3 regions of the Paenibacillus sp. MY03 genome follow, and region 2 is predicted to be linked to each of the others. Evidence: predicted binding sites of a transcription regulator. Region 2 holds the regulator's gene; each other region holds the start of a gene.

Region 1 (4,147 bases), on a different contig from region 2:
TCGTGTCGCTTCTCGTACTGCTCCTTGTGCTCCGTAAGCAGCATCTTGGATTTCCACCGTTCATTGCCATCCAGCTTGCTCATTTAAAGTGACCCCCGATCTGTCCCGCCCTCTCGCGAGCTACTCCGGCCTCGAGAAGCGAGGATGCCCTCATGATTGCCATGTCGCCGAACCGATCCTTGATCGCGTCCGTTGTTTTCTCCAGCTCGAATGTTTTATAGCGGTCCTCAAAGAGGTCAAGCTGCTGCACCTGGTCGCTGGAGAGCTGATTAAGAGCGATCATAATATGGGTAACGGGCATGCCCTGCCAATATTCCTCGAATAAGCGAAGAACGGCAGCCGACAACTCATGGGTAAGCGATGTCGGATGCAGCAGAGTAAGCTGCCGGTTGAACCTGTTGCCCTTCTTTCCATCGGTCTCCCCCATGCCTAGGGAGATCACCCTGCCCTGCACCCCGAGCCTGCGAGCGCGACGGCAGACCTCGATGCAAAGCTCCAGCAGGACAACCTCGATATCCTCCCTTCGCGTATACAACGAAGCTCTAAGCGTCTTGCCATGACTGACGGACTTTAGCGGGGCGCTTATAGAAGCAACGACCGGACTGGGATCAATGCCGCGAGCCGTCTGCCAATAATATTCGGCCTGAATGTCCGATTGCTTGCCCATCATCCGGCGCATCTGCTTCTTGAACATCGGGAGCTCCATCCGGGCGATATGTCCGATGGTATCCAGCCCCCACATCGTGAACCGCCGGGTCATGCGCGAAGCAACCATAAACATTTTGTGGACCGGCAGCGGCCACAGGTCTTTCTCGATATCGGAATGGTCAAGCCGATAGATCCCGGACGGCTGTTTCTTCGCGAAATTATCCGTAGCCGTCTTGGCCAACACCTTTGTCGGTCCTATGCCCACCCGGGACCATACGCCGGTAGCCAGCTTGACCTTATGTTGTATTTGGACCGCGATCTCCTCCGCCGATCCGAATAAGCCAAGCGAACCCGTCACATCCAGAAACTGCTCGTCGATGGAATACGGCTCCACCAATGGGGTAAAGGTTTCGAAAATCTCCGTAATTAACAACGAGTACGTAATGTACCTCTGCATGCGAGGTTTAATGATGACGAGATCCTTGCAGAGAGCCTTCGCCTCGAACACTCTGCTCGCCGTTGTAACTCCCTGCGCCTTGGCGAGCGGGCATGCCGCCAATATAATCCCGCTTCGCCGCTCCGGATCGGCCACGGCTACAGGCTTATCCCGGTATTCCGGATGCGCGGCCTTCTCAACGCTCGCATAGAAGGACTGACCATCCACAAGCAATATGGAACGTTCAGAGGGCATGACATCTCCCCCCCCTCGCAGACAGAGTATCATCGGCACGAAGCAATCGGGGTAATGCGATACGAAGTCCCACGCCATTGTTCATCTTGCATCCGACCTTTCGAACATTTGTTCTTATTATCATCTTAATACGAACAATTGTTCCCGCGCAAGGACTAAAATATGTATGCTTATCCAACGACATTCTTTAGGGCGTGTCTGAATACTCCGAGGGGAGCAGATTTTGCCGAATTTTCGTTCCATGCAAGGAACTTTTGTGAAGGCGTTACCTAAGGCTACGTCAAGCAAAAGTGACGAAGCAGGGGGCGGAAAGGCGGTGAAAGATGCCCCTGAGCGGGTTTTCAGACACGACCTAGATGCCCTATACATCATATTTTTTAAAAAGAAGGCAAAGCTAAACAAGGCGTTTACTAATCTAAAGGAGTGTTATAAATGGGTATTTTGAGCGGTAATCCGAAGGATGAACCCATGCATTATGGCGAGATTTACACCGCTTGGCAGGGTTCTATGGTGGCGAAGGGGATGATTTCCTGTTATCAGGCTTATCAGAACCATGCCGGGGACAAAGAACTGAAGAAAATTTTGGAAGCACTCCTCGACCAATCCAAGTTGGAAGCGAAAGAGCTTGACCAACTGCTTACAAACAACGGAATCGCGCCTATTCCTGCTCCTGCCGAAAGACCGCCAGTCAAGCTGGAGGATATTCCGGTCGGCGCAAGATTTACGGATATGGAAATCGCGGCTGCGATCGCTGCCGATACGGCGGCAGGGATTGTGGGATGCAGCCAAGCCATGATCCAATGCATCAGGGAAGACATTGCAGCCCTGTACGCCAAGTACCATTTGGCCAAAACAGCCCTCGCCGTTCGCATCCTGGAGATGAATAAGGAGAAAGGCTGGCTCATTCCTCCTCCGCTTCAGGTAAAACGGCCAGAATTAGTCGAAGCCTGATTGGACGAAGCCGTGAGTCATAGCCGACTCTTAAAGATATCCTGATTGCAAATAAACCGTTCCTCGTTGCATGGCGGCTGACGCCGCCGCCAACGAAGGAACGGTTGTTTGGCTTAACCCTTATTCTAGAACAACAATCGGTACACGACTCCCGCCGTAACCGCAAAAGCAAATCGCCCTTCGATGGAGGACGTCCACAAAACTTCCTTGTCTCCTCCAATCATTCGGGAAGGCGCTTGCTGTGCGCTTATCTCGCATAGCTGATCCCGGCCGGAGAGCAAAGTTGCTTCTCTCAGGACGCCGCCTTCCCACTTAAGACCGACCTCGTATCCGCCCCTGGCGCGAAGTCCGCCGACCTCTCCCGAAGGCCACTTATCGGGCAGCGCGGGCAGAAGCTCGAGGATGCCTTCATGCGATTGCAGCAGCATCTCCGCGATTCCGGCCGTCGCGGCAAAGTTGCCGTCGATCTGGAACGGCGGATGCGCGTCGAACAGATTGGCGTAGACGCCGCCCCCTTTGTAGTCGCCAGGCTCATCGTTCCTCACGAGCGTCAGCAGATTGGAGATCAGCCGCTCCGCCCGGTTGCCGTCCTTAAATCGAGCCCATAGGCCGATTTTCCAGCCCAGGCTCCAGCCGGTCCCGCCGTCTCCCCGCCGTTCCAGCGAGGTTCGCGCCGCGCCGAACAGCTCAGGCGACGTCCGCTCCGTGATGAGCTTGCCGGGATAGATGCCGACAAGATGCGAGACATGACGATGGTAAACGTCCTCATCGTCGAAGTCGCTGGACCACTCCTGCAATTGCCCATGCTTCCCGATCTGCAGCGGCAGCATTTTGGCCTTCGCCGCAGCCAGCTCTTTCGCGAACGCTTCCTCCCCGCCCAAAACCTTCCCCGCTTCCATGCAGTTGTCGAACAACTCGGCGATTAGCGACAGATCCATCGTCGCGGCCGCACTGACCGCATGCAATCCTTCGCCGGCCACGAAATGATGCTCCGGCGATGTCGACGGTCCCGTCACAAGGAAACCGTTCGCATCCTCGTACAACCAGTCCAAGCAGAACAACGCCGCTTCCTTCATGACGGGGTATGCGCGCTGTCGCAGGAACTCGACGTCCCCGCTGAACGCATAGTGCTCCCATAGATGCTGGGTCAGCCAGACTCCGCCCATGGTCCAGAGCGCCCAAACGGGATCCCCTTCGCCGTAATTGCCGACCGGCGCAGTCTGCGCCCACAGATCGGAGTTATGATGAGCCACCCAGCCCCTTGCTCCGTAATTGACGGTGGCCGTCTCCTTTCCGTTCTTCGCGAGCCGTTCGATATAAGCCAGCAACGGCTCGTGGAGATCGGCCATATTGCAGCTTTCGGCTGCCCAATAATTCATCTGCGCGTTAATATTAAGCGTGTAGTTGCTGCTCCAGGGCGCGCGCGTCTCTTCGTTCCAGATGCCTTGCAGGTTGGCAGGCTGCGTTCCCTGCCTGGAGCTTCCCATCATCAGGTAACGGCCGTAATGGAACAGCAGCTCCACCAGCCCCGGATCGTCGCTGCCGTATTCCATAATACGGCGATCCATGCTCATGTTCGCCGGCGCCTTGGCCTCGCCGAGACGAAGCGCAACCCTCCCGAACAGCTCGCTATGATCGGCGATATGCGCCTCCCGAATAACGGCATAGGATTGATCTGCGATTTCCTCAATAGCGGCAAGCGTCACGCGAGAAGGCACGCGGTTCTTGCTTGCCTCGCCAAGCATGGCATCGAAGGAAGTCGCCGCGGAGAAATACAAGGTTGCCGCCGTCGCCTCTTCTACTTGTACGCCGTCATGACCGACGCTCAGTCGCCCCCCTTCGAGTACGACCCTTAAA
Region 2 (4,147 bases):
CCAATACGCGGAATGTCTCATCGTAAACAAGCGGCCGCGAGCGTCGTTCTGCCGGGAACAGCTCCGCAAGCGTTGCGCCAAGCTCTTCGTTGTCGACGCCCAGCGCTTTAAGGCCTTGTGTCCATGCAGCCTTCCTGTATCCCGGAGCCAGTTGTTGCAGCTTGCGGAACTCAACTTGCTCGCCTGCCGTGAAATTCGCCCAAAGGCCTTCAAAAGGATTAATGCCGATCATCTTCGTAAACGGGAAGGTTTCGTAAGATTCGTACAAGGCTCTTGCTTCCTTGCGTACCGCCTCCTCCAACTCGTCCGGATTTAAGCCAGTAGCCGCCGCGCCTGCTTCGCAGGTAGCACGGAAAGCCTCTCTTACACTGCGGTCATCCCACAATAATGTATCGTCCAGGTCAAATAATACCGCTTGCTTTGCTGCCATGTCCTGTATCTCTCCCCTGTGTTATTTCTCCTCGAATGTAATGCCGTGTACTTGAGCAAACGACTTCATTTTGTCGGTCATCGCCGCCGTATTGAAACGATTAAGGAGACGCGAGAACGTCCAGCCGCCGCCCTTTTTAGGCAAAATCGTCACATAACCGTCTTGTACCCGAATGGAACCGATATCCGCCGCAATAAGCCGCTTGTCGCCTGTCATCCGGCGAGACTGCACATAATCCTTGCCGATCTTAAGATAGGGCTTGCGGAAAAAAAAGAGGGCTGCGAGCAAAAAATACATACCGATCGTTACCCAGCTCATCGTCGTCATAACGAATTTGGGATCTGCCGACATAATCGCGATGTACGCGCAGATAAACAAAATCAATAAAATCGGCAGCAAAAAATTGCGGCCGGTAAATCGATCCGCCTTCTCTGCATTCATCACTAACTGGCCTTCACCGTGCTTCTTGCGTTGCTTATTAATAGTAGACATGTTTTTGCGCACCTTGCGCTCCCAGGACCGTGACAGATGGATTCCTCCTTCATATAATAGCAAGCTCCGGAAAGGAGCTCTTAATGTTTGACGCCGCCGTTGCCTTCGTTCTCTTCATCCTCGACAAACTTGATTGTATCAAGCTGTTGCTTGAAGTTGGCTTTGAAGTTGTTCAGATATTTCTGGCGAAGCACATCTCGTTCCTTCAGCTCTTCATCCGTTAAGCCGACGGTTTTGTTTTTGCGGGAAAGCTCGTTGATTCTGGCAATCAGACTATCAAAATCCAATTTCATTACCCCTCTCTCATGTTGCGAACACATTACTCCTACTTTGACATTTTCAATAAGGCATTGTCAAGGCGAAGCCCCCAAACGCAACTAGTTTCTATAATACATAAAAAGAGATCTCCCTAAAGAATGGGAAATCTCTAAGCACTCATTATTAAATATATCGCTATTACAACTCCATCAAATATCAGGAATAATTAACTTCTGACCAGGATGTATCGTCACGTTGTCCAAATTATTGCGATTCTTGATCGAGAAAACAAGATAACCTATATCACTGCCGTTCTTAAACGAACTGGCAATGGACCACAACGTGTCTCCGCTGCCTACCGTCACGACTTGCTCCGATTCGCTTGGCCCCTCAACGACCGTGCTGGAAGCATTTGTACCGATTATAAGAAAGCTGCTGAAAACAAGCGTAAACACGATCAAACTAATCATCAGCTTTGCCATATGCCTGATCAGCCAATGAGGCTGAGCAAGCTCCTTGGTTTCGCGGATATTACCACGGTATATGGAACGGTATGAGCTTGTACTTGGATTCATTATCATCATTGTCAGCACCCCAAACGTTTGTTCTGTTTTTAATTTAACACGAACAAACGTTTCCGTCAACGATAAAATGCGAACGTTTGAGCTTAAGAACTTATGTTTGTACGAACGGCGGTTCTATGCTATAATTTGACACAATAAGATGAATGGAGATGATGAACGTGTCGAAGATTTCCAAACGGCAAAATTCGATCCTTGACTTTATAAAGCAAGAAGTTAAAGAAAAAGGTTATCCCCCTTCCGTACGCGAAATTGCCGAGGCGGTCGGCCTGCTGTCGAGCTCGACGGTACATGGCCATCTGGACCGCCTGGAAAAAAAGGGATTTATCAGACGCGACCCTACGAAACCTCGGGCGATCGAGATTTTGAGCCAGGACGATAATGACAACGTCATCCAGATGCCCGTTACACAAGTTCCTATCGTGGGTAAGGTAACTGCCGGCGTACCGATCACTGCTACGGAGAACATAGAAGACTACTTCCCTCTTCCTGCCCACTATGTTGGCGACAACAACAACGTGTTCATTCTTAACGTTATTGGCGAGAGTATGATCGAAGCCGGCATACATAATGGCGACTACGTCATCGTACGCCAACAGCAGACGGCCAATAACGGAGAGATTGTCGTCGCCATGACAGAAGACGACGAAGCGACCGTCAAAACGTTCTACAAAGAGAAAAATCATATCCGTCTCCAGCCTGAAAACGAGACGATGGAGCCGATTCTTTTGCAGAACGTCACTATTCTCGGCAAGGTCATCGGACTTTTCAGAGATATCCATTAAGCAGCAACGCGGCAACGCCGGTATGGACAAATCCATATCGGCTTTTTTTCGTTCAGATCAAGCAATATGACATCCTGCATCCCCTTTCAAGACTTTGTAAACATACTCCTTTGCTACTAATGGGCGATAACCGTTATGCCGATAAACCATAAGAGGTGTATAGAGGTGGATATCGCAGCTGTCTCGATGGCTATGAGCCAGTCTTCCCTATCCCAGGCCGTCAACATTCAAGTGTTAAACATGGCTAAGGGAAATGCGGAGCTTCAAGGACAGAATCTGGTTCAAATGATGAGCCAAAGCCTTGACCCTAACCTGGGCAAATCTTTGGACATTCGGGTTTAATACGTTAATTTAATTGTATAAAATGTTCCCATTCAAGTCACCCAACACAATACAAAAACCAGCCCGCTCACCATTAAGGTCAGCGGGCTTCCATTTCATTCACAATTGTAAATCTTGTAAATATCCGGTATGCAAGATGAGCGAATTAAAAGTTCATGTTCGAAATGGTAAACAAATTCGCTTAAAAAGTTGGTCCGGGACAGTTCCCGTTATTTTCCTGCAGCATTTCTTTCTTCGCACCAAAAAGCCCGCTAACCATAACGGTCAGCGGGCTTAATTGTCTTAGTACAACGTCCGATATTGATCGCGTTCCCATTGTTGCACTTGGGTCCGGTTTAGATACTTTGACGTATTATAGGAGGTAACGGATGGCAATGCCGTCTATTATATAGAAGTGAAAATTTAAAAACCGCAATAAAACGCATCAAAAATCAACTTTCGGGGGCATTCGGGGGGCATTTTCGGGGGCATTTTCGGGGGCATCGATATTGCTGAAAATAATGATTAAAAAAGAGCCGTATGGGAGAACATCCCTGCGGCTCTTTTGCATGTTAATCCATCCACTATTAATCCGTCAATGACTCGAATTGCTCACCTTCATAATATCCATAAACGGCACTCTATCCGTTTCGCCATTCTTCTGCTCGATGTGTATCAACTTCGTTCGAGAGTCCATCTTTACGATCCGGCCGACAACGGATTTCTGATACCAAACCTCCAACTGCACCACCGTCTTTTCATCATGAGCCTCTACCAAGCGTTCTCCTAATTCCTCTAATACATATTCATCTCTTGTCGGCCTTTTCGGCCCTTTATCTCTTGCCATGTTTGCTCACCCTCTATCATTTTTTAATTGCTTGCCTAATTGCAAGGTGTAATCAGTGAATTTTGTCCTGATATCCGTACGTAACACTTCTCTTACGATACCAAACCGTTCTTCGTATCCCCTACAATAATAACGGTAATAAATGATATCGTCATTTATTTCTTCCTCCACTACTTTGATATTGAGGTTTTTCAGCCCTTGCTTAAGTGCATAAAAGTCCTCTGTAATGCTAAACAAAATGTATTCCAAACAACGAATGATTACTCCCTTAAGGGCTATATGAGCAAATCCCATGTCATCGTTGCTTTTTTGTATCCTCTTCAGCATATGTGGATACAAAATAAAATCCCGAATCATAATTAATTCTTCCGAAGTTGGTCGTCCGGAAAGCTTGGGCTGATCCCGCATTTCATATTGGCCCTTGTGCTCCGTT
Region 3 (4,147 bases), on a different contig from region 2:
GTTCCAATAATATATTATCCAAATATGCCGGTACGGCTCGTTCCTTCACTCATCAATATATAACAAAGTATCGTCTTTTTGCAAGGATGTACCTCGAATTCGTTTGTTTCTGATCAAGGAAGATGGATCGTCGCCAAGCATGCCAGCGGTCAGAACGGCGTCCTCTCCGAATTTGTCCCGAAGCGCGTCCATCACCTTCGTTAGCGATTCCTTGCGGGGCTGCTCCTCAAAGCTGAATAGATCCAACTGAAGAGCGGATTCCGAGATGGGGGTTAAATTCTGCAGCGTAACTCCCAGAAGGCGAATCGGCTCCCCATCGATCCAATGTTTTAGATAGAGCGCCCGCGCTTCTTTCGTGATTTCCTCCGTCGTCTGGATCGGCGCCGGAACGGTATGGGATCTCGTAATGGTCGTCATGTCTGGCCTTCGGATCGTGATCTGAACCGTTGAAGCGACAAGCTTCTGCCTGCGCAGCCTGCGCCCCGTCTGATCGGCCAAATTGAGCAGCACACGAAATATATCGTCCCGCTTCGTTAAGTCCTGCGGCAGCGTCGTCGTATGGCCGATGGACTTATTCTGATCCCGATGCGGATTAACCTGTGAATGATCGATGCCGTGCGCGGCCGACTTCATCCAGGCGCCGACGGTTCCGAATTGCTTGATCAGCATGCTCTCATCGGCCGCCGCCAGCTCTCCGATCGTATGGATATTCAGCTTTGCAAGCTTGGCGGCCGTCTTGCCTCCAACGCCGAATAATAGATTGCATGGCTTATCCCACAGCACTTGAGGCACGTCGCGAATGCGGAGGACGGTCAAGCCGTTGGGCTTCTTCATATCCGATGCCATTTTGGCGAGCAGCTTGTTAGGGGCAAGGCCGATGGAGCATGGAAGCGCCAACTCCGTCAATATGCGTCGCTGCAGCGATTCCGCGATCTGCAGCGGGGTTCCCATCAGCTTGGAGCCCGTAATATCCATATAACATTCGTCGATGGAGACGGATTCCACCATCGGCGTATAAGCGCGAGCGATCGACAAAAATCCTCTGGAGTACTTCCGGTACAGATGGAAGTCCGGCTTGATCAAGATGATATCCGGACACATCTTGACGGCTTGACGCACCGGCATCCCTGTCTTGACGCCCTTCGCACGGGCTGCGTACGAGCAGGTGACAATGATGCCTTTGCGCTGCTCGATGCTGCCGGAGACCGCCGTTGCTTTATTCTTATATACGTCAGGCTCTTCTGCTTCGTGCACGGAGCAATAGAACGCATTCATATCGAGATGGATGATTACTCTGCCTTTGGCAGGATAATGCTCTTCTACGCCGCTCATGGACAAGTTCACCGCCAATTGCAGAATGTTGGGTTGTACCGCTTGTTTCCTCAGCATATAATTAGGCAAGGTTCAAGTCAATGCCGAACAACAAACGTTTGTTCGCCAAGATACCGCATTCCCTATATAGATAGTAGGCCGGAATTGCAACTTCCCTCTCTACTTTAGGAAGATAAAGTGGTATAATCATGTATTATGATTCCATCAGAGGCTCTGTGAAGGAGGCACATTTAGAAATGTCCGCACAAATATTCATCTTTGACACGACGCTGCGCGATGGCACGCAAGGCGAGGGGATCAGCTTATCGGCAGATGACAAGCTGAAGATTGCACAAAAGCTTGACGCTTTGGGCGTTCATTATATTGAAGGCGGCAATCCCGGAAGCAACAACAAGGATATCGAATTTTTCAAGCGCGTAAAGACGATGAAGCTCAATGCCAAGATTACCGCGTTCGGAAGCACGCGCCGCAAGAACAGCGTCGCCGAGCACGACGCCAGCCTGCTCCGGATTATCGAATCCGGCGTACCGGCGGCCACGCTGGTCGGCAAGGCTTGGGATTTCCATGTCCATACGGCGCTCCAGACGACGCTGGAAGAAAATCTGGCGATGATCTTCGACTCCTTCGCGCTGCTTAAACACCACGGCATGGAAGCGATGTACGACGCCGAGCACTTTTTCGACGGCTACAAAAACAACCCGGAATATGCCCTTGCAGCGCTTCGCAAGGCGCAGGAAGGCGGAGCGGACTGGCTCGTGCTCTGCGATACGAACGGCGGCACTATGCCCAACGAGATCCATGAGATCGTCTCCCGCGTCAAGGAAGAACTGAATACGCCGATCGGCATTCACACTCATAACGACTGCGAGCTTGCCGTCGCGAATTCGCTGGCTGCCGTCCAGGCTGGCGCGCGCCAGGTGCAAGGCACGATGAACGGTTACGGCGAGCGTTGCGGCAACGCAAATCTGTGCTCCATCATTCCGAACCTGCAGCTCAAGCTGGCTTACTCCTGCCTTGAAGACGACCGTATTCGCCTGCTGACAGGAACGGCCCGTTACGTTAGCGAGATCGCCAATGTTCATATGCCGGTCGGTCAAGCTTTCGTCGGCAACGCGGCATTCGCCCATAAGGGCGGCATCCATGTCTCCGCGATCATGAAGGATGCCAAGACTTATGAGCATATCGAGCCCGAGCTTGTGGGGAACAAGCAGAGAATTCTCGTGTCGGAGCTTGCCGGTCAAAGCAATATTATTTCCAAAGCGACCGAGCTTGGACTCGACATCACCTCCAACAACGAGAAGACGAAACAAATTATGGAGCAGATCAAGGATCTGGAGCATCAAGGCTATCAATTCGAAGGCGCCGACGCCTCGCTTGAGCTTCTTTTGCGCGACGCTTTTACCGACGTGGTCCAAATCTTCAAGGTAGAATCGTTTAAGATCCATATGGAGAAGTCGAACGCCAGCATGATCTGCGAAGCCATCGTCAAGATCAACGTGGGAGGTCAGATCGTGCTGACGGCCGCGGAGGGCAACGGCCCCGTCAACGCTCTCGACAACGCAATGCGCAAAGCGCTCGTGCAATTTTTCCCGCGCATCGAACAGATTCACTTGTCCGACTACAAGGTCCGCGTCATCGACGAGAAAGACGCCACGGCCGCCAAAGTACGGGTGCTTGTGGAATCCACCGGACTCGACAATACCTGGAGTACGGTCGGCGTATCCAGCAACGTAATAGAAGCCAGCTGGGAAGCGCTTCTCGACAGCATCCGTTATGCGCTGCTTCATATGTCCAAGACAACTGGAGACGGTACGGAATCGGAGTTCGTGGAGAGACTGGGGCTCGTCAATCATTAACGGCTTAAGATGAAACAAATAAAGCAGTTAGCGTTCAAGGCTTTGCGCCTTCCGCTAACTGCTTTTTTGTTATGCCGCGTTCGGCTTCGACCACTTCAGAATGAGCCTCTCCCATTCTGCGTACGTAACGACTCCGTTAATCCGTTCCCTTATGACGCCGTTGCCGTCAATCAGGAAGCTCGTTGGGAAATTATTAACCTTATACAGCTTCGTAATCGTGCCTTCCCGGTCCATTAACATTGGGAACGTTAGGCCAAACTCTTCGACGAACTCCCTCGCCGAACGTTCCTTATCGTAATTCGTAGAGTTGACGCCATACATTTCCATGACATCTCCATACTGTTCATGCAGCTTCTGCAGATCGGGAGCCTCCATCACGCAAGGTCCGCACCAGGAAGCCCAGAAGTTGACGAATAACAGCTTTTCTCCGGCTCCTCCGCCTATCGTATGGATAGCGTCGTCCATGCCCGGGAGCGATATGGCCGCGGACTCGTATCCCGCCTTTGGCTTAAAGCCGCTTGGCGACGCCAGCCCCGTTGCGGCAGCGGCGCCTTGCTGCATGTATTGAAAGATGCCCAGCCCTGCTAACAAAAAAGCCGTGATAAACCACGCTGCCGTTTTTTTCACTTTAGTCCTTCCTTCCGTTAACCCTATTCATTGTTCCCATCGTACCACGCGAGGTATGGAAGCTCAAGACAATGGGCAGATTAGCCATAAATCCGTCATAAGCACAGTCTGCTAAGGCTGAATGCGTTCATGACTACGGGAGGAACGGTATGTCACGAGCACAGGCTCATGGAAAACGAACATCCAGCGCTACCAAAGAAACTAAGTCATCGTGGTTGCAATATGCAGCATTCGCAACTGTACCGCTCGTACTTGTACTGGGAAATTCCATCCTCGTTCCCATTCTCCCGGATATGGCGGAAGCCATGTCGCTAAGCAAGTTTCAATCCAGT

Evidence for each region. The regulator LexA, encoded in region 2, represses DNA repair genes until DNA is damaged. The targets are predictions, from matches to a motif close to CGAACATATGTTCG.
Region 1: the regulator LexA is predicted to act here: its motif matches at 1,441-1,454, upstream of B1748_RS34550 (DNA polymerase IV).
Region 3: the regulator LexA is predicted to act here: its motif matches at 1,424-1,437, upstream of B1748_RS07180 (DNA polymerase IV).

What each region holds. Positions count from the first base shown of each region.
Region 1 covers NZ_MXQD01000077.1:1,855-6,001, reverse strand. The annotation lists gene B1748_RS34555 (YhjD family protein) at 1-83, opposite strand, end outside; gene B1748_RS34550 (DNA polymerase IV) at 80-1,339, opposite strand; gene B1748_RS34540 (DUF3231 family protein) at 1,772-2,290, shown strand; gene B1748_RS34535 (glycosyl hydrolase family 95 catalytic domain-containing protein) at 2,416-4,147, opposite strand, start outside.
Region 2 covers NZ_MXQD01000018.1:115,665-119,811, forward strand. The annotation lists gene B1748_RS17855 (HAD family hydrolase) at 1-430, opposite strand, end outside; gene B1748_RS17860 (hypothetical protein) at 452-922, opposite strand; gene B1748_RS17865 (DUF896 domain-containing protein) at 1,003-1,209, opposite strand; gene B1748_RS17870 (LysM peptidoglycan-binding domain-containing protein) at 1,390-1,764, opposite strand; gene lexA (transcriptional repressor LexA) at 1,923-2,546, shown strand; gene B1748_RS17880 (YjfB family protein) at 2,712-2,888, shown strand; gene B1748_RS17885 (YolD-like family protein) at 3,463-3,714, opposite strand; gene B1748_RS17890 (YhjD family protein) at 3,721-4,147, opposite strand, start outside.
Region 3 covers NZ_MXQD01000006.1:259,557-263,703, forward strand. The annotation lists gene B1748_RS07180 (DNA polymerase IV) at 46-1,332, opposite strand; gene cimA (citramalate synthase) at 1,569-3,188, shown strand; gene B1748_RS07190 (TlpA family protein disulfide reductase) at 3,258-3,815, opposite strand; gene B1748_RS07195 (MFS transporter) at 3,965-4,147, shown strand, end outside.